3 regions of the Streptomyces sp. NPDC053755 genome follow, and region 2 is predicted to be linked to each of the others. Evidence: riboswitches for the same ligand, from Rfam matches in the RefSeq annotation. Region 2 holds a riboswitch; each other region holds the start of a gene.

Region 1 (5,749 bases), on a different contig from region 2:
GCTACACCGCCAACCTGGCCGCCCTCACCGCGCTCAGCGCCCGTGACTCGCTGATCGTCTCGGACGCCGGAAACCACGCCTCGATCGTGGACGGCTGCCGGCTGTCCCGCGCGGAGACGGCCGTGGTCCCGCACGCGGACCCCGAGGCCGTCCGCAAGACACTCCACGCCCACGGCGGCCGACGGGCCCTCGTGGTGACCGACTCGGTCTTCTCGGTGGACGGGGACAGGGCGCCCCTGACCGAACTCGCCGCCGCCTGCCGCGCCCACGGCGCCGCCCTCGTCGTCGACGACGCCCACGGTCTCGGCGTCCTCGGCGAGGGGGGCCGCGGCGCGCTGAACGCCGCCGGGCTCGCGGGCGACGCGGACGTGGTCGCCACCCTGACCCTCTCCAAGTCGCTCGGCAGCCAGGGTGGCGCCGTCCTCGGCCCGGCCCGGGTCATCGAGCACCTGATCAACGCGGCCCGGACGTTCATCTTCGACACGGGGCTCGCTCCGGCCGCCGTGGGCGCCGCCCTCGCCGCTCTGCGCCTGATCAAGGGCGACCCGGCCCTGGCCGGTCGCGCGAGGACGGTCGCGACCACCCTGCACCGGCTCCTCACCGACGCCGGGCTGACCGCGGCGCGCCCGGACGCGGCCGTGGTCTCGGTGCGCGCCCCGTCGCCGGAGGCGGCACTGCGGTGGGCGGCGGACTGCCGCGCACAGGGCCTCGCGGTGGGCTGTTTCCGGCCGCCGTCGGTTCCGGACGGGATCTCCCGGCTGCGGCTCACCGCGCGCGCGGATCTGAGCGACAGCCAGATCGCCGAGGCGGTGGCCACGATCGTCCGGACGGCTCCGCGCCTGGCCTGAGGCCGTCCGGGGCGCCCGCGCGCACCCCTCCGCCCGCCCCGGGCGGGGCGACGCGGGCACCTCCTGTCCACCCGGGACGGGGCGGAGTTCACCGCTTCGGGCGACAGATGTCTGCATATCTTGGTGGATCGACCCCTATGGCGGCCCGATCGGTGGCACCCTGACGCGAAGTGCAGTCCGGGGCGGGGCCCCGATGGGAAGGACAGCGTCGCCATGGCAGACCACCAGGAAGCATCCGTCACGCTGCCGAGCGATCCCGCCTCGGTGTCCACCGCCCGGAGATATGTCGACGACGTCCTCAGGGAATGGGGGCTCGAGGCCGGCAGCGACACGGCCGACTCGGTGCGGCTGATCGTCTCGGAGCTGGCCACCAACGCCGTCCAGCACACTTTCGGGCAGTCGCCCACGTTCACCGTCGACGTCCGGCTGGAGCGCGGGGAGCGGCTGTGCGTGGGCGTCACCGACAGCCACCCCCGCTGGCCCCGGCGACTCCCGGCCGCGGTGCAGCAGGACAACGGCCGAGGGATGGTGATCATCCGTTTCCTCGCGGCGGAGGCGGGCGGCCGGCTCACGGTCGCCCCGACCGCCGACGGGGGCAAGACGGTCTGGATCAACCTGCCCTGGACGGCGCGGCGCCCCGTGTCGGCCCCGCTCGGGGGCGCCTGACGCGGTGTGAGCCACCTCGAGGCCGGCGGCGCCACCGCGCCCCCTTCGGCACCGCGCCCCCTTCGGCACCGCGCCCGTCCGTCACCGCGCACCCGTCCGACGCTGCGTCAGCCGTCGCGGGCCCGACGGCATCCGTCGGACACCGGCCGCGCGCGGCGGGCGTCCGGCGGCCGCGCGTCAGCGGACGCGGCCGTAGTACACCTTCGAGGACCAGATCTTGTCGAGCTTCACCCAGGAACCGGTCTTGGGGGAGTGCCAGATCCTGTTCTGACCGGCGTAGATGCCGACGTGATAGACCCTTCCGCCGGAGTGGAAGAAGACCAGATCCCCCTGCTGCCTGCTGGAGGCGGAGATGTGCTTGGTCTTGTTGTACTGCTGCTGCGCGGTACGGGGCAGCGACTTGCCCGCCTTCTTGTACGAGTAGAGCGTGAGCCCCGAGCAGTCGAACCGGCTCGGCCCGGCCGCTCCGTACTTGTAGGGCGATCCCTTCTTCGAGGCCGCGATGCTCAGCGCCTTGCCGGCGTGGGACGTCGCGGCCTGGGCCTCCGGTGCGGCACCTGGTGCCAGCAGCGTGCCGCCGACGGCGGCGAGGGTGAGAGCCGAGACGGCTCCGGCCCGGGACAGCAGGGACGGGACATGAATCTGCGCAGTCATGCGCAACCCTTCGTCAGCCGCCTGTGAAGGATGACCTGTCGGGTTCGGGCAGGCGAAGATGCCCGGCCGCGGCTGCGGCTTCACCCCAAGGAACGGCCCACCTGCTCGGTCGTCCCGTGTTGCTCGGGTCCTCCACTCCTGCCGATCCACCTCTGTCGACCAGACGTCCGGGACAGCGGCAGGACTCGGCGTCCGCCCGGACCGCCCCGCCGTGGTGGCGGGGGCTTGTCGTCGTCAGGGATCTTGACCCACATCCGGGGTGAAATCCGAGTTGAAACGGCGATATGTGAGGCTCCTCACCACTGATCCGTTCGGGTGGACAAGTAGGTTTCGTGATCTTCGGAGGTTTGCCCGACGAGCCCCGTACCAGGGGTGGGACGCCCGATTCAGCCAGATGTGTACAGCTGCGCTGCAACCCGCCCCGGCCATATGTAGATTCGTCGACTACGCCGAAAGGGGGAGGCTTTCTGCGCCCTCCGTGGGCCGAGTGGACCTCGACACGACACGCGACAATGTCAACTCGCCGGGGTCCTCGGAAGAGTGACCCGGTCCGCCCGGGCGCTCTCCGTCGAACACGCGGAGCGTGCGGGCCGGGATGTCGGCGTGTACCTCGCTCTCGCCCCGGCGCGCATGCGGAAGCCGCGTGCCCCCGTCCGCTACAGCGGAGGCACGCGGCGGTAGGCGGGGCGTCAGCCCACCGGTGCGGGCCGCGGGGCCGGGGCGGGGCCCGGCTCGGCGGCGGCCCGGGTGCGGCGCCCGCCCAGGGCCACCGCGGCGAGGCCGAGCGCCACCCACACGCCCAGCACCAGCAGCGGTGAGCCCGCGCCGGCGCCGTCGAAGAAGGCCACGGACCGCAGGGCCGAGCCGCCCGCACCCGGCGGCAGCAGCTGGCCGAGCGCGCCCGCGGGGGCCGGCAGCAGTTCGGGCGCGCTCGCCACGCCGGAGAAGGGGTTGCCGAACAGGACCATCAGAGGTGCCCCGAGGGCGAAGCCCGCCCGGCCGAGCAGCGCGGCGAGCCCCGCGAGCGCCGAGCCGATGGCGAGGACGGTGAGCGCGAGGACGCCGGCCTCGGCCCACCAGTCGCCGGTGAGCGCCCCGAGCCAGGTGTGGGCGAGTCCGGCGCCGACGATGCCGGCGAGCGCGGCGGCGCCGCACAGGGCGAGGACCGCCCGTCCGCGCCGCAGGCCCATGACCGTGATGACGATGCCCGCGGCCGTGCCGGCCAGGACGAGGGGGAAGAGGCTCGACCCGAACGCGCTGCCGCGCGGGTCGCCCGCGGGCGTGGATACGACGTCGACGACCTCGACCTGCGTGCCGGCGGGGACCTGGGCGGTGACGGCCTCCCGCAGGAGCCCCGCGACGACGGGGCTCGCGGCGGACGCGGTCAGCAGCCGCGGACCTTGCGGGGTGACGACCACGGCGCCGTATACGACCCGGTCCTCGATCGCCGTGCGGGCGGCTGCCTCGGAGTCGAAGCGGTGGACCTCGAAGGCGCCGTCGCGCTCGGCGAGGCGCTCTTCCAGCGGGGCGGCGGCGGCAGCGGGCCCGGCGACGCCGATCGGCAGGTCGTGCGGCGCGACCCGGGCGGCGGGCCAGGCGAACGCCCACAGGGCAAGGGCCGCGACGACCGGGATCAACACCATCACCGCGAGGGTCTTGCGGGTGCCGTTGGCAGGCATGGCGACTCCCATACAAAGAGAAGGATCGTTCGTTTTACGGCGGTGGAGTCACTGTCCCGCCGGAGTGGCCGCTTGTCAAGAATGAATGTTCGTTTTACATTCGGCCCATGGCTCGCGTCTCCCAGGAACACCTCGACGCCCGCCGCCGTCAGATCCTCGACGGCGCCGCGCGCTGCTTCGCCCGCAACGGCTTCCACGCCACCTCCATGCAGGACGTCCTCGGTGAGGTGGGCCTCTCGGCCGGCGCCGTCTACCGCTACTTCCGCGGCAAGGAGGAGCTGATCGCCGCCATCGCCGCGGAAGCGTTCGCCGGCATCCGCAGCGCGTTCGAGGACGCCTCGCGTTCCACCCCGCCGCCCACCCCCGACGTCCTGCTCGGCTCGGTCCTGCGGCTCTTCCTGGACAAGCGGATCGAGGGCGCTGACCGCCAGGCGTACGCCCGGCTCATCCTCCAGGTCTGGTCCGAGACGCTGCGCGACGAGCATCTCTACGCGACCCTCTCCGAGGGGTACCGCGCCATGCGCGAGGTGTGGTCGACGCTGGTCGACGCCTACCGAGCGAACGGGCTCATGGCGGCCGACGTCCCCGCCGACCGGGTCGCGCGCACCCTCATCGCCACCGCCCAGGGCTTCATCGCACAGCAAGCCCTCTTCGGCGACGTGGAGGTCGAGGTCCTGGAGGACGGGCTGCGCGGACTGATGTCCATGGAGACGCAAAGCCCGAGTTAACGCGTCGGAAAAACTTCCGCCCTAACGTGCAATGTCCGGCCCCGCAGCGCGTCTTTGCAGCTCAACAGAGTGTTGAAGATCGGTAAGGTCCGCTGCTGTCCGGGAGGGAACCGCCCGGTGGACGACGATGAGGTGGAAGCGTGCAACTGACCCCGCACGAACAGGAACGACTGCTGATCCACGTGGCCGCCGACGTGGCCGAGAAACGCAGAGCGCGCGGAGTGAGACTCAACCACCCCGAAGCCGTCGCCCTCATCACCTCGCACATCCTCGAGGGCGCCCGCGACGGCCGTACGGTCGCCGAACTCATGGCCTCCGGCCGCACGGTGCTCTCCCGCGACGACGTCATGGCCGGGATCCCGGAGATGATCCACGACGTCCAGGTCGAGGCCACCTTCCCGGACGGCACCAAGCTCGTCACCGTCCACGACCCCATCGTGTGACCGGGGAGCGACGCCGATGATCCCCGGAGAGATCCTCTACGCGGACGAGCCGGTCACCCTCAACGAAGGGCGTCCCGTCACCCGCCTCACCGTCCTCAACGCCGCCGACCGGCCCGTCCAGGTCGGCTCCCACTACCACTTCGCCGAGGCCAACCCCGGCCTCGACTTCGACCGCGCCGTCGCGCGCGGGCAGCGGCTGCACATCGCCGCCGGCACCGCCGTGCGCTTCGAGCCCGGCATCCCCGTCGAGGTCGAACTCGTACCGCTCGCGGGCCGGCGGGTCGTCCCCGGTCTGCGTGGCGAGACGGCGGGCCCGCTCGACCCGAAGGACGCCGACCATGCCTGAGCTCCACCGCGCCGCCTACGCCGACCTGTTCGGCCCCACCACCGGCGACCGCATCCGGCTCGCCGACACCGACCTGCTCGTCGAGATCGAGGAGGACCGCTCCGGCGGCCCGGGTCGCGCGGGGGACGAGGCCGTCTTCGGCGGCGGCAAGGTCATCCGCGAGTCCATGGGACAGGCCCGGACCACCCGCGCCGAGGGCGCGCCCGACACCGTCGTCACCGGCGCCGTCATCGTCGACCACTGGGGCGTGGTCAAGGCCGACATCGGCATCCGGGACGGACGGATCACCGGCATCGGCAAGGCCGGCAACCCCGACACCATGGACGGCGTCCACCCCGACCTCGTGATCGGCCCGGAGACCGAGATCATCGCGGGCAACGGGAAG
Region 2 (5,749 bases):
AGCGCCACCACAAGCGGCGCCTCATCCAGCCCGAGTTCCTCACCCTGCTCGCGACCCGGATGAAGCCCGGCGCCGTCCTGCACTGCGCCACGGACTGGGAGGAGTACGCCGAGCAGATGCTGGAGGTCCTCTCCGCCCACCCCGGCTTCGCGAACACCCGGCCCGACGGCGGCTACGCCCCCCGCCCGGACTTCCGCCCCCTCACCCGCTTCGAGGGGCAGGGCCTCGACAAGGGGCACGTGGTCCACGACCTCCTCTTCCGGCGGGTGTAGGCCGGGTTTTCCACAGGGCACGGAACTCCCGCGCACGTTGTCGGTGCGGCTCGTTAGGGTCGCTTACGTGTCGAACCCCGTTCCCTCCCCCGTACCCGCCAGGGATGCCGAGGAGCCGGCCTTCGCCGGCGTCCCCGGCCGTGCCCAGTGGCGCTACCGGCCCCGGCGCGCCTTCTGGCGCAGCAAGGCCGTCCGGGCCGTCGCGGTGATCACGGTGCTCGCGCTGTGCGCCCTGGTGATCCTCGCGCTGGTGCGGGACGAGACCGGGACGGAGGGTTTCCTCGTCGGGCTCGGTCTGGCCGTGCTGCCCGTGCCGCTCCTGATGGCCGCGTTCCGCTGGCTCGACCGCGTGGAGCCGGGCCCGTGGAAGAACCAGCTCTTCGCCTTCGCCTGGGGCGCGTTCGCGGCCGCGCTCGTCGCGCTGACCGCCAACACCTTCGCGGTCCGCTGGATAGCGACCGCGACCGCCGACCCCACCTCGGCGGACACCCTCGGCGCGACCGTCGTCGCACCGGTCGTGGAGGAGAGCGCCAAGGCCGCCGCGGTGCTGCTGCTCTTCCTCTTCCGCCGGCGTGACTTCACCGGGCTGATCGACGGGGTCGTCGTCGCCGGTTTCACCGCCACCGGCTTCGCCTTCACCGAGAACATCCTCTATCTCGGCAGGGCCTTCGGGGAGGACCAGGAGTTCGGCTCCTCGGGCCTCGGCTCGGTGACGGCCGGCACCTTCTTCGTGCGGATCGTGATGTCGCCGTTCGCGCATCCGCTCTTCACCGTGCTCACCGGCCTCGGCTTCGGCTTCGCGGCTCTCGCAGCCCGCCGGAGGCGAATCCGCCGGATCCTGCTCCCCGTGGCCGGCCTGGTCCTCGCCATGGGCATGCACGCCCTGTGGAACGGCTCGGCCGTGTTCGGCGGCTGGGGGTTCATCCTGGTGTACGGCATGTTCATGGTGCCGGCGTTCGCGTTGCTGACCTGGCTGGCGATATGGAGCCGGCAGCGGGAGCTGCGCACGATATCCGGGCAGCTCCCGGCGTACGCGGCGGCGGGCTGGCTCTCCCCCGCCGAGCCGCTCGCGCTCTCCTCCATGCGGGCCCGCTCGATGGCCCGCGCCTTCGCCGCACGGACGTACGGAAAGCCCGCGGCGCAGGCGGTCGGGGAGTACGAGGCCTTCGCGACGACCTTGGCGTTCCTGCGCCACCGGGCCGAGCGGGGCGCGGCGGAACCGGACTTCGCCGCCCGCGAGCAGGAACTGCTGCACCACCTCTGGCAGCGCAAGGCGGTGGCCTCCCCCGCGCTCACGTACGCGGCGCGGGCCACCGGGCAGGTGTGGGCGCCGCCGCAGTACCTCGACTACAGCGGCTACAACCCGTACCGCAGCTGACGGACGCCCGGCCCGTACCGGGCACGGCGGCGTCCGCCGCGCCGGCCAGGACCGACCTGCCGGGTCAGACGTTCAGGCCCTTGTCCCGGAGCCAGGCCGCCGGATCCACGCCGGATCCGCCCGGGGTGTGGACCTCCAGGTGGAGGTGGGCTCCCGTGACGTTGCCGGTCGCGCCCACGCGGCCGATCGTCTCGCCGGTGCCCACCGACTGACCGGCGGCGGCGGTCATGGAGGAGAGGTGGCAGTACCAGATCTCCGTACCGTCCTCCAGCTCCAGGACGATGCGGTAGCCGTACGCGCCGGACCAGCCGGCCGAGGTGATGGTGCCGCCGTGGACCGCCTTGACCGGCGTGCCCGTGGGGGCGGCGAGGTCGAGACCCGTGTGGTAGCCCGAGGACCACATCGAGCCGGACTCGCCGAAGGTGGAGGTGATGACGTAGGAGGAGGTGGGCAGGGCGTAGCTCGCGGCGAGCTTCGCCAGGCGCTCCGCCTCGGCCTTGGCCGCCGCTTCGGCCTCGGCCTGCTTCTTCGCCTCGGCCGCCGCCTTCTCCGCGGCGCTCGCCTTGGCGGCCGCCTCGGCAGCGGCCTTCTCGGCCGCCGCCTTCTCCGCCGCGGCCTTCTCGGCGGCGTCGGCGGATGCCTGCTGCTGCTCGGCCTGCTGGAGGATGCGGGCGCGCAGCGCCTCGCCCGCGTCGGCGGTGGACGCGGAGGCGGTGGTGGCCTCGGCCGCCCCGGTGCCCTCGGCCTCCAGGGCGAGTGTGGCGGTGAGCGGCTGGAGGTTGCCCGTCGCGGCGACGTCGCCAGCTCCGTCGGTCCCGTCCTCGAGGAGTTCGCCGACGCCGGGCAGCTGGGAGGCGTCCGGGAGGTCGAGGTCGGGAAGGGATATGGAGACGGCGGGCTTCTCCTGGGCGGTGGCCAGGCCGCCCGCGCCGACGGCGGCGATCACACCGACGCCGAGGACGGTGGAGGAGCGGGCGAAGCCGGAGCGCTGCTTGACGACGCGGTGACGGCCTCCGGAGCGGGCCTGCTGGCGGAGGGAGTCCTCGGTCGGGTTCCACTCCTCCCAGGTGCCCGCGTCGTGGTCCGTCCCGGCGGCACCCGAGGCACCGAACGCGTCGAAGGGGGCTTCGGGGGCAGGGGTGTTGGACGCCACGGAGGCGTGCTCCTTTCCTTCCTTCTCGCCTACCGGGTTAGCTGACGGGTTCGGAGCAGGAAGGTCTCCTACGGGCACGGTCGCACAGGTGCGAAAGCGCCCGATTCACCCCAAGTGGTGGTTCCCCGGTTCCCTTTCAGGATTCGGCGCACGCGCACGGTGCCGTCTCTTGCGACGACTGGGACGACCGCGCTGCGTTATCGAACGTTAATAGACAGGGGGTCCTGATTCCAAGCTGTTCCTACTGATCGTTCACAGGATTGCGGGGTATTGGCCCGACTTGACCCCCCTCCCGTGAAAAGGCGGTGCGCAACTCGAAACTGATGTTAAGTCAACTGTTATCGGAGCGGGATCTTTCGATCACGGATGGTCACGACCGCCCCCGTCACGGCACCACGGGCATCGTCCGCCGCCGCACCGGCTGCCCCAACGCCGGACGGCTCACCGCCAACAGCGCCATGTCGTCCGTCGTCCCGCCGCCGGTGTACCGGCGCACATCGTCGACGAGCGCGTCGAGCAGCTCCTCCGGCCCCGGGAAGATCCTCCCGGCGAGACGCTCCGCCGGGTCGTAGAAGGCCCCGTGGGCGTCGCGCGCCTCCGAGAGGCCGTCCGTGAAGAGGAGCAGCGTGGCGCCCGGCGGGTACGGCGTCGCGTCTGCCCGGTCCGGCCACGCGGCCAGATCGCCCATTCCGAGGGGCAGCGCGGGCTCGGTCGGCGCCAGCATGGTCAGGCCGCCGTCGGCGAACAGCAGCAGCGGCTCCGGGTGCCCGCGGTTGACCACCCGGATGAGCCCGGCACCGCGCGGGATCTCGGCCAGGACGGCGGTGGTGAACCCCTCGGCGGCGTCCAGGCCGGCCCGCCGGGTGCCCTCGCGGGCCAGCGCCCGCTCCAGGCGCTGGGCGACGCCCTCCAGCGTCGACTCCTGCTCGGCCGCCTCCCGGAAGGCGCCGATGACGACGGCGACGGCCTCGACCGCGTCCAGGCCCTTGCCCCGTACGTCACCGACCACGAGCCGTACGCCGTGGGGGGTGTCCTGGACGGCGAACAGGTCGCCTCCGATGAACGCGTCCGCCTGCGCGGCCTCGTAGCGTGCCGCGATCTGCAGCCCGCCGATCCGCTCGGCGGGCGTCGGCAGCACGGCCTTCTGCGCCGCCTCGGCGATCACCCGCGCCGATGCCAGCCGCTCGCCGCTGCGCCGCACGACCCGGTTGATCAGCAGGGCGAGGGCGGAGACCGTGATGACCGTGAAGGTCTCGGTGAGCGCCGGGACGTCGGTGAGGGTGTCGTTGTAGACGTGCAGCCCGATGGAGGCCAGTACGGCGGCGATGCCGGTGAGCAGGGTCGTCAGCATCGAGAAGAGCGGGGCCGCGATGAGCGGGGCGGCGGAGAACAGCGGGGCGGCGGTGTAGGCGGGCGGGGTCGACAGGTCGAAGACGATCCCTCCCGCGATGACCAGCGGAGGCAGGGCCCGGATGAACCGGCGGGCGCGTTCGCCACGCGGACGCGGATGCCCGGAGGTCCCGTTCCCCGCCGCTGGCTGCCCCACCTGTGCTCTCCTGCCGGGTCCGTACACGGCGACGGACGGTACCGTGCCCTCCCCAGCCTGCCGGGAGCCGCGCCGGGCGGCGACCTCCACTCCGCCGACTGGGGGACGGCCCGCACGCGCCACTCCCCCGACGACGGGCTCGGCGCCGACCCTTCGCGCGGTGGCGGCGGGGAGGCGCGGTCACGGCCTAGAGGTTCCGCTCGGCGTAGATCTCCATGGCGTCCCGGACGAGAACCGCCGTGCCCTCGCCGTGCTTGTCGTAGTGGACGGTGAAACGCGGGTCGTCGACGTACATCCGGCCGAGGCCGATCACGTACTCCTTCGCGGGCGTCGTCGTGTGCGACAGCCACGCCACCTGTCGCCGGGCCAGCTCCTGCACCTCGTCGCTGCCGGCGGCGAGGCCGTCCCTGGCCGCCTGCCCGAAGTCGCGGGCGATGCCGGCCTGCTCGTCCATGAACGCCTGCTTCCGCTCGGCGCTGAGCGAGCGCCACCAGCGGTCCCCCTTCTCGTACGCGTCGCGGCCCCAGCGTTCGCTGACCTCCGCCTCGTACCGCGTGTGATCGAATCCGTCGAACACTTCCTCGGCCATGAGTTCTTCTCCGTTCTCGGTCTTGTGGAGGGTGGTCCGCACCGAGGCGATCTGCCGCCCGATGCGTTCGCGCTCCTGCTCCAGCAGGGCGAGATGGGTCCGCAGGGCGGCGGACGTGTCGCGCTGCCCCGCGAGGACCTCGGCGATGGCGGGGAGCGAGAGCCCCAGCTCGCGCAGCAGCAGAATGCGCTGCAGCCGCACGAGTGCCGCCTGGTCGTAGTACCGGTAACCGTTGGCGCCGATCCGGCTGGGCTCCAGCAGTCCGCGCTCTCCGTAGTGCCTGAGCGTGCGGCTGGTGGTGCCGGCCTTCCTGGCGATCTCTTGGATCGACCACTCCATGCCGAGAACGCTAGATCTTGACGTTGCGTAAAGGTCAAGCCACCACGAAGCGGGGAACCCGGGGGACGCCGGAAAGCCGCGAACCGGGAACCGGGGGGAGCCGGAAAGCCGGAAAGGGAGGAATCCGGAAAGCCGGCAAAACACGACGAAGGCCCGGATCCAGTGACTGGATCCGGGCCTTCGTTGCTACTGAGTAGCGGGGACAGGATTTGAACCTGCGACCTCTGGGTTATGAGCCCAGCGAGCTACCGAGCTGCTCCACCCCGCGTCGGTGAATATGACCTTACGGCATGGGTGGCCGATCCGGAAATCCGTTTCCTCAGCAGCCGCAGTCCCCGGCGTCCACGGGCGCCGTCAGCGGATCCGCGTCCTTCTTCTCCGCGCCTTCCCACGTCTCGTACGCGAAGCCCTCGCGCACCCAGTACTCGAAGCCGCCGAGCATCTCCTTCACCTGGTAGCCGAGCTCGGCGAG
Region 3 (5,749 bases), on a different contig from region 2:
CCGCCGGGAGCGTGACCGGCTCCTGCTCCTGGCCGTCGTAGTTCGGGGAGAAGTCGACGGTGTCCTCGTCGATGGACTCCGTCATCAGCAGCGCGGCCGACGCCATCCGGGACTCGGTGTACCGCATGGCGGCAGGCGGGTCGTCGTTGCCCAGTGAACCGAAGTTGCCGTGGCCGTCCACGAGGGGGAGCCGCATGGAGAACGGCTGCGCCATGCGCACCATCGCGTCGTAGATCGACGCGTCGCCGTGGGGGTGCAGCTTGCCCATGACCTCGCCGACGACACGGGCGCACTTCACATAGCCGCGGTCGGGCCGCAGCCCCATCTCGTTCATCTGGTAGACGATGCGGCGCTGCACCGGCTTCATGCCGTCGCGGGCGTCCGGCAGCGCGCGGGAGTAGATCACCGAGTACGCGTACTCGAGGAAGGAGCCCTGCATCTCGTCGACGACGTCGATGTCGAGGATTCGCTCCTCGAACGCGTCGTCCGGCGGCGGTGTCTTCGTGCTGCGGCGGGCCATCGCGGCTGCGGCTCCTTCACCAACAAGGTTGATCTGACGCGGACCATTGTGGACCGTCCCACCGACAACGCCGACCGCGACCCGGGAATGGGCGGTTCCGCCGCGCCTCCGGCCGCCCCTGGGCCGGACGCGACGCGTCCGCGACCCGGAAGAGGGAAGCCTCGAACCTGCGGGAACTTCGCGAGGTGTCGGTGCGCTTGCATACAGTGGCAGGACTTTTCCGTATCGCGATCGAAGGGACGTACATGCCCATGGGTCACACGGCCACGGCCGAGGCCGGCTCCGGCGGCCTGACAGCGACCGAGCACCGGCTGGCCAACGGCCTGCGCGTGGTGCTCTCCGAGGACCACCTGACCCCGGTCGCCGCGGTCTGCCTCTGGTACGACGTCGGCTCGCGTCACGAGGTCGCGGGCCGCACGGGTCTCGCCCACCTCTTCGAGCACCTGATGTTCCAGGGGTCGAAGCAGGTCCACGGAAACGGTCATTTCGAGCTGGTCCAGGGAGCGGGGGGTTCGCTCAACGGCACGACGAGTTTCGAGCGCACCAACTACTTCGAGACGATGCCGACCCATCAGCTGGAGCTGGCCCTCTGGCTGGAGGCGGACCGCATGGGCTCGCTGCTGGCCGCACTGGACGACGAGTCCATGGAGAACCAGCGCGACGTCGTCAAGAACGAGCGCCGCCAGCGGTACGACAACGTGCCCTACGGCACCGCCTTCGAGAAGCTGACCGCCCTCGCCTATCCCGAGGGGCACCCGTACCACCACACGCCGATCGGCTCCATGGCCGACCTGGACGCGGCCACCCTGGAGGACGCGCGGAGCTTCTTCCGTACGTACTACGCGCCGAACAACGCGGTGCTCTCGGTCGTCGGCGACATCGACCCGGAGCAGACCCTCGCCTGGATCGAGAAGTACTTCGGATCCATCCCGTCCCACGACGGCAAGCGGCCGCCGCGCGACGGCACGCTGCCCGACGTCATCGGCGAGCAGCTCCGCGAGGTCGTCGAGGAGGAGGTGCCGGCCCGCGCGCTGATGGCCGCCTACCGCCTCCCGCACGACGGCACCCGCGAGTGCGACGCCGCCGACCTGGCCCTCACCGTCCTCGGCGGCGGCGAGTCCTCCCGGCTCCACAACCGCCTGGTCCGCCGCGACCGCACGGCCGTCGCGGCCGGCTTCGGCCTGCTGCGCCTCGCCGGAGCGCCCTCGCTCGGCTGGCTCGACGTGAAGACCTCCGGTGGAGTGGAGGTGCCCGAGATCGAGACCGCCGTCGACGAGGAGCTGGCCCGCTTCGCCGCCGAGGGCCCCACGCCCGAGGAGATGGAGCGGGCCCAGGCGCAGTTGGAGCGCGAGTGGCTCGACCGGCTCGGCACGGTCGCCGGCCGCGCCGACGAACTGTGCCGGTTCGCCGTGCTGTTCGGCGACCCGCAGCTCGCCCTGACCGCCGTCAACCGTGTCCTGGACGTCACCGCCGACGAGGTGCGGGCGGTCGCCGCCGCCCGGCTGCGTCCCGACAACCGCGCGGTGCTGGTGTACGAACCGGTCACTGCCGAGCACGGCGACAGCGTCAGCGAGAACGACGAGGAAGAGGGAGCGGACCAGTGAGCGACGCTGCCGCGGCTTTGACGAGCATGGAGTTCCACCCGCAGCCCCAGCCGGGCACCGCACGTCCCTGGGCCTTCCCGGCCCCGGAGCGGGGTGCGCTGGACAACGGCCTGACCGTGCTGCGCTGCCACCGTCCGGGCCAGCAGGTGGTGGCCGTCGAGATCTTCTTCGACGCCCCCCTGGAAGCCGAACCCGCGGGCCTCGACGGCGTCGCCACGATCATGGCGAGGGCCCTCTCCGAGGGCACCGACAAGCACACGGCGGAGGAGTTCGCCGCCGAGCTGGAGCGCTGCGGCGCCACACTCGACGCCCACGCCGACCACCCGGGCGTACGCGTCTCCCTCGAGGTCCCCGTCTCCCGGCTGCCCAAGGCGCTGGGCCTGCTCTCCGAGGCCCTGATCGCCCCGGCCTTCGACGACAGCGAGATCGAGCGCCTGGTGCGCAACCGCCTCGACGAGATCCCGCACGAGACGGCCAACCCGGCCCGCAGGGCGGCCAAGCAGCTCTCCAAGGAGCTGTTCCCGGCCGGCTCGCGCATGTCCCGGCCGCGCCAGGGCACCGAGGAGACCGTCGCCGCGATCGACGCCACGGCCGTCCGCGCCTTCTTCACGGCGCACATCCGGCCCGCCACGGCCACCGCCGTGGTCGTGGGCGACCTGACCGACGTCGACCTGGACGAGGTCCTCGCCGAGACGCTCGGCGCGTGGACCGGCGACACCGCCGAGCCGCGCCCCGTCCCGCCGATCACGGCCGACGACACCGGCCGTGTGGTCATCGTGGACCGCCCCGGCGCGGTCCAGACGCAGCTGCTGATCGGCCGCGTCGGCGCCGACCGGCACGACCGCGTCTGGCCCGCCCAGGTCCTCGGCACGTACTGCCTCGGCGGCACCCTCACCTCCCGCCTGGACCGGGTCCTGCGCGAGGAGAAGGGCTACACCTACGGCGTCCGGTCCTTCGGACAGGTGCTCCGTTCCGACGCCGAGGGCAACGGCGCCGCGATGCTCGCCATCAGCGGTTCGGTCGACACCCCCAACACCGGCCCGGCACTTGACGACCTGTGGAAGGTGCTGCGCACGCTCGCCGCGGAGGGACTGACCGACGCGGAGCGGGATGTGGCGGTGCAGAACCTGGTGGGTGTGGCGCCGCTCAAGTACGAGACCGCCGCCTCCGTCGCGGGGACGCTCGCCGACCAGGTCGAGCAGCACCTTCCGGACGACTTCCAGGCGCAGTTGTACGCGCGTCTGGCGGAGACGGGCACGGTGGAGGCGACGGCCGCGGTCGTCAACGCCTTCCCGGTGGACCGTCTGGTCACCGTGCTCGTGGGTGACGCGGCGCAGATCGAGGAGCCCGTGCGGGCGCTCGGCATCGGCGAAGTCACCGTCGTCACCGGCTGATCGAGGCGGAACAGACGCCACGGCGAGGACCCCGACGTCACCATACGTCGGGGTCCTCGCCTTTGTTGATCTTTTGTCCGTATTGAGGCGGAGGGTGGGTGTCTGCCCTGTGGCATGTCTTACAAACAGCCGAGTCCGTTTGCCGATTGAAAGACGGTCCGTTTAGCGTCAATCCGGCTGTTCGCCAGTTGCACCCGCCGCACCCGCGGCATCGGACAGTCATCGCCGAGTCCCCGTCAGGCGCGAGCCTGGGGAGCCGGGGACCCACACGAAGTCCCTGGGGTGAATCGGACGCCTTCGCACCCGTGCGGAGGGGCCCGTAGGAGACCTTCCTGCTCCGAACCCGTCAGCTAACCCGGTAGGCGAGAAGGAAGGAAAGGATCAGCCACTACATGGCGTTCACCCGTGCCACCGGGAAGCATCGTGGTCCGAGCCGTCTGGCGCGCCGCAGCGCGGGCATCGCCGGCGTCGCGACCCTCGCCACCACCGGCGTCATCGGAACCCTCGCTTCCCCGGCGCTCGCCGCTGACACGGACACCCGCTCGCTCGAGGACACCGGCATGAACCAGGCCGTCGTCTCCGAGTCGCTGGCGGACCGGATCGACGTGCAGGCGGCCGCGCAGGAGCGGGAGGCCGTCGAGGCCATCGCGAAGGCGAAGGCCGAGGCCCGTGCCAAGGCGGAGGCGAAGCGCAAGGCCGAGGCCCGCGCCAAGGAGATCCGCGAAGCCAAGGAGCGCGCCGCCCGGGAGGCCGAGCGCAAGCGCCTGAACTCCTTCCAGCTCCCCGTCGCCGGCTCGTACGTCACCACCGGGTACCAGACCGGCGGCTCCCTGTGGTCCTCCGGCAGCCACTCCGGCGTCGACTTCCACGCCTCCTACGGCAGCGAGGTCGTCTCCGTCGGCTCCGGCACCGTGGTCGAGGCCGGCTGGGGCGGCGCGTACGGCAACAACATCGTCATCCGGATGAACGACGGCACGTACACCCAGTACGGGCACCTTTCGGCCATCAGTGTCTCGGTCGGCGAGACCGTCACCCCGGGCGAGCGGATCGGCATCTCCGGCTCGACCGGCAACTCCACCGGCCCGCACCTGCACTTCGAGGCCCGCACGAGCGCCGAGTACGGCTCCGACATCAACCCGGTCGCGTACCTGCGCGCCCGCGGCGTGAACGTCTGACCCGACCGCGTCCGGCGAACGCCACCGGGCCGCCCAAGGCCCGACGAAAAAGCCCCGGCTCGTACCGAGCCGGGGCTTTTTCGTCGGCCAAAAGATATCCATGGATCTCCCGTAGCCATCGGAAATACCGCCCCGCTGCAATAGAGTCACCGAAGAGTCGACGAACAGACGTCCATCGGATGGGTTTCGCGCGGAAAAGGCGGAGGTCGAACATGCGCATCCCGGCGCATTCGGTATGCACGGCGATTCGGGACGACATCGTCTCCGGTCTCTTCGAGCGCGGCAGCCGGCTGACCGAGGAGCAGCTGGCGCGCCGTTACGGAGTCTCCCGCGTGCCGGTCCGCGAGGCGCTGCGCACCCTGGAGTCGGAGGGCTTCGTGGTCACCCGTCGGCACGCGGGCGCCCACGTCGCCGAGCCAACCGAGCAGGAGGCGGCGGACCTGCTGGACGTCCGGGCGCTCCTGGAGCCGCTGGGGGCCGCCCGCGCCGCCCAGCGGCGTACGGACGCGCACCTCAAGGTGTTGCGCGGCCTGGTCAGGCTGGGTCAGGAGCGTGCCCGCCGCGGCCAGGGCGACGACCTGCGCTCCCTGGGCGGCTGGTTCCACGAGACCCTCGCGCAGGCGTCCGGCAGTCCGGCGCTCACGGCGCTGCTCACGCAGCTGCGGCACAAGATCGCCTGGATGTACGCGATCGAGCCGACGGCGCAGCCGGTCGAGGCCTGGGCCGAGCACGGGGCGATCGTCGACGCGGTGGCCCGCGGAGACGCCGAGCGGGCCCGCGCCCTCACCGCCCTGCACGCCGAACGTTCGCTGGTCCTGTACCGGCCGAAGCGGCCCGAGCGCGGCCGTGTGAGGGCTTCGCAACATGTCGTAAACACCGCGAGCATCCGGAATTAACGACCGGGCCGTATACAAAGAGAAGTAATGGGGCGGTGGAATTCTGCTGCCCGGAAATGCGGGGCCCTTAAAGGCCCCTCGATCGATTTCGTCGACAGGGCATCGCGTCGGCGGGCTCGCGAATTCGGGCTGTCCGGAATCCTTTCCCCTGGAGTCCTCG

What was found. A riboswitch is a leader RNA that binds a small molecule or an ion and turns the genes downstream of it on or off. The one in region 2 is predicted to bind cyclic di-AMP.
Positions count from the first base shown of each region.
Region 1: it holds a riboswitch for cyclic di-AMP, as region 2 does, so the genes downstream of both, AB0K65_RS08500 (C40 family peptidase) here and AB0K65_RS31485 (M23 family metallopeptidase) in region 2, are expected to answer to the same signal.
Region 3: it holds a riboswitch for cyclic di-AMP, as region 2 does, so the genes downstream of both, AB0K65_RS03345 (M23 family metallopeptidase) here and AB0K65_RS31485 (M23 family metallopeptidase) in region 2, are expected to answer to the same signal.

Region 1 is NZ_JBFASK010000005.1:216,222-221,970, reverse strand. Features, by position in the region: gene AB0K65_RS08510 (8-amino-7-oxononanoate synthase) at 1-848, shown strand, start outside; gene AB0K65_RS08505 (ATP-binding protein) at 1,062-1,514, shown strand; gene AB0K65_RS08500 (C40 family peptidase) at 1,692-2,168, opposite strand; cyclic di-AMP (ydaO/yuaA leader) riboswitch at 2,172-2,344, opposite strand; gene AB0K65_RS08495 (ABC transporter permease) at 2,858-3,847, opposite strand; gene AB0K65_RS08490 (helix-turn-helix domain-containing protein) at 3,955-4,575, shown strand; gene AB0K65_RS08485 (urease subunit gamma) at 4,716-5,018, shown strand; gene AB0K65_RS08480 (urease subunit beta) at 5,035-5,364, shown strand; gene AB0K65_RS08475 (urease subunit alpha) at 5,357-5,749, shown strand, end outside.
Region 2 is NZ_JBFASK010000062.1:15,436-21,184, forward strand. Features, by position in the region: gene trmB (tRNA (guanosine(46)-N7)-methyltransferase TrmB) at 1-272, shown strand, start outside; gene AB0K65_RS31480 (PrsW family intramembrane metalloprotease) at 340-1,650, shown strand; gene AB0K65_RS31485 (M23 family metallopeptidase) at 1,715-2,803, opposite strand; cyclic di-AMP (ydaO/yuaA leader) riboswitch at 2,815-2,962, opposite strand; gene AB0K65_RS31490 (PP2C family protein-serine/threonine phosphatase) at 3,189-4,349, opposite strand; gene AB0K65_RS31495 (MerR family transcriptional regulator) at 4,537-5,277, opposite strand; tRNA gene AB0K65_RS31500 (tRNA-Met) at 5,472-5,545, opposite strand; gene AB0K65_RS31505 (rhodanese-like domain-containing protein) at 5,597-5,749, opposite strand, start outside.
Region 3 is NZ_JBFASK010000002.1:114,428-120,176, forward strand. Features, by position in the region: gene AB0K65_RS03330 (DNA topoisomerase IV subunit A) at 1-520, opposite strand, end outside; gene AB0K65_RS03335 (pitrilysin family protein) at 766-2,124, shown strand; gene AB0K65_RS03340 (pitrilysin family protein) at 2,121-3,518, shown strand; cyclic di-AMP (ydaO/yuaA leader) riboswitch at 3,732-3,898, shown strand; gene AB0K65_RS03345 (M23 family metallopeptidase) at 3,911-4,693, shown strand; gene AB0K65_RS03350 (GntR family transcriptional regulator) at 4,906-5,589, shown strand.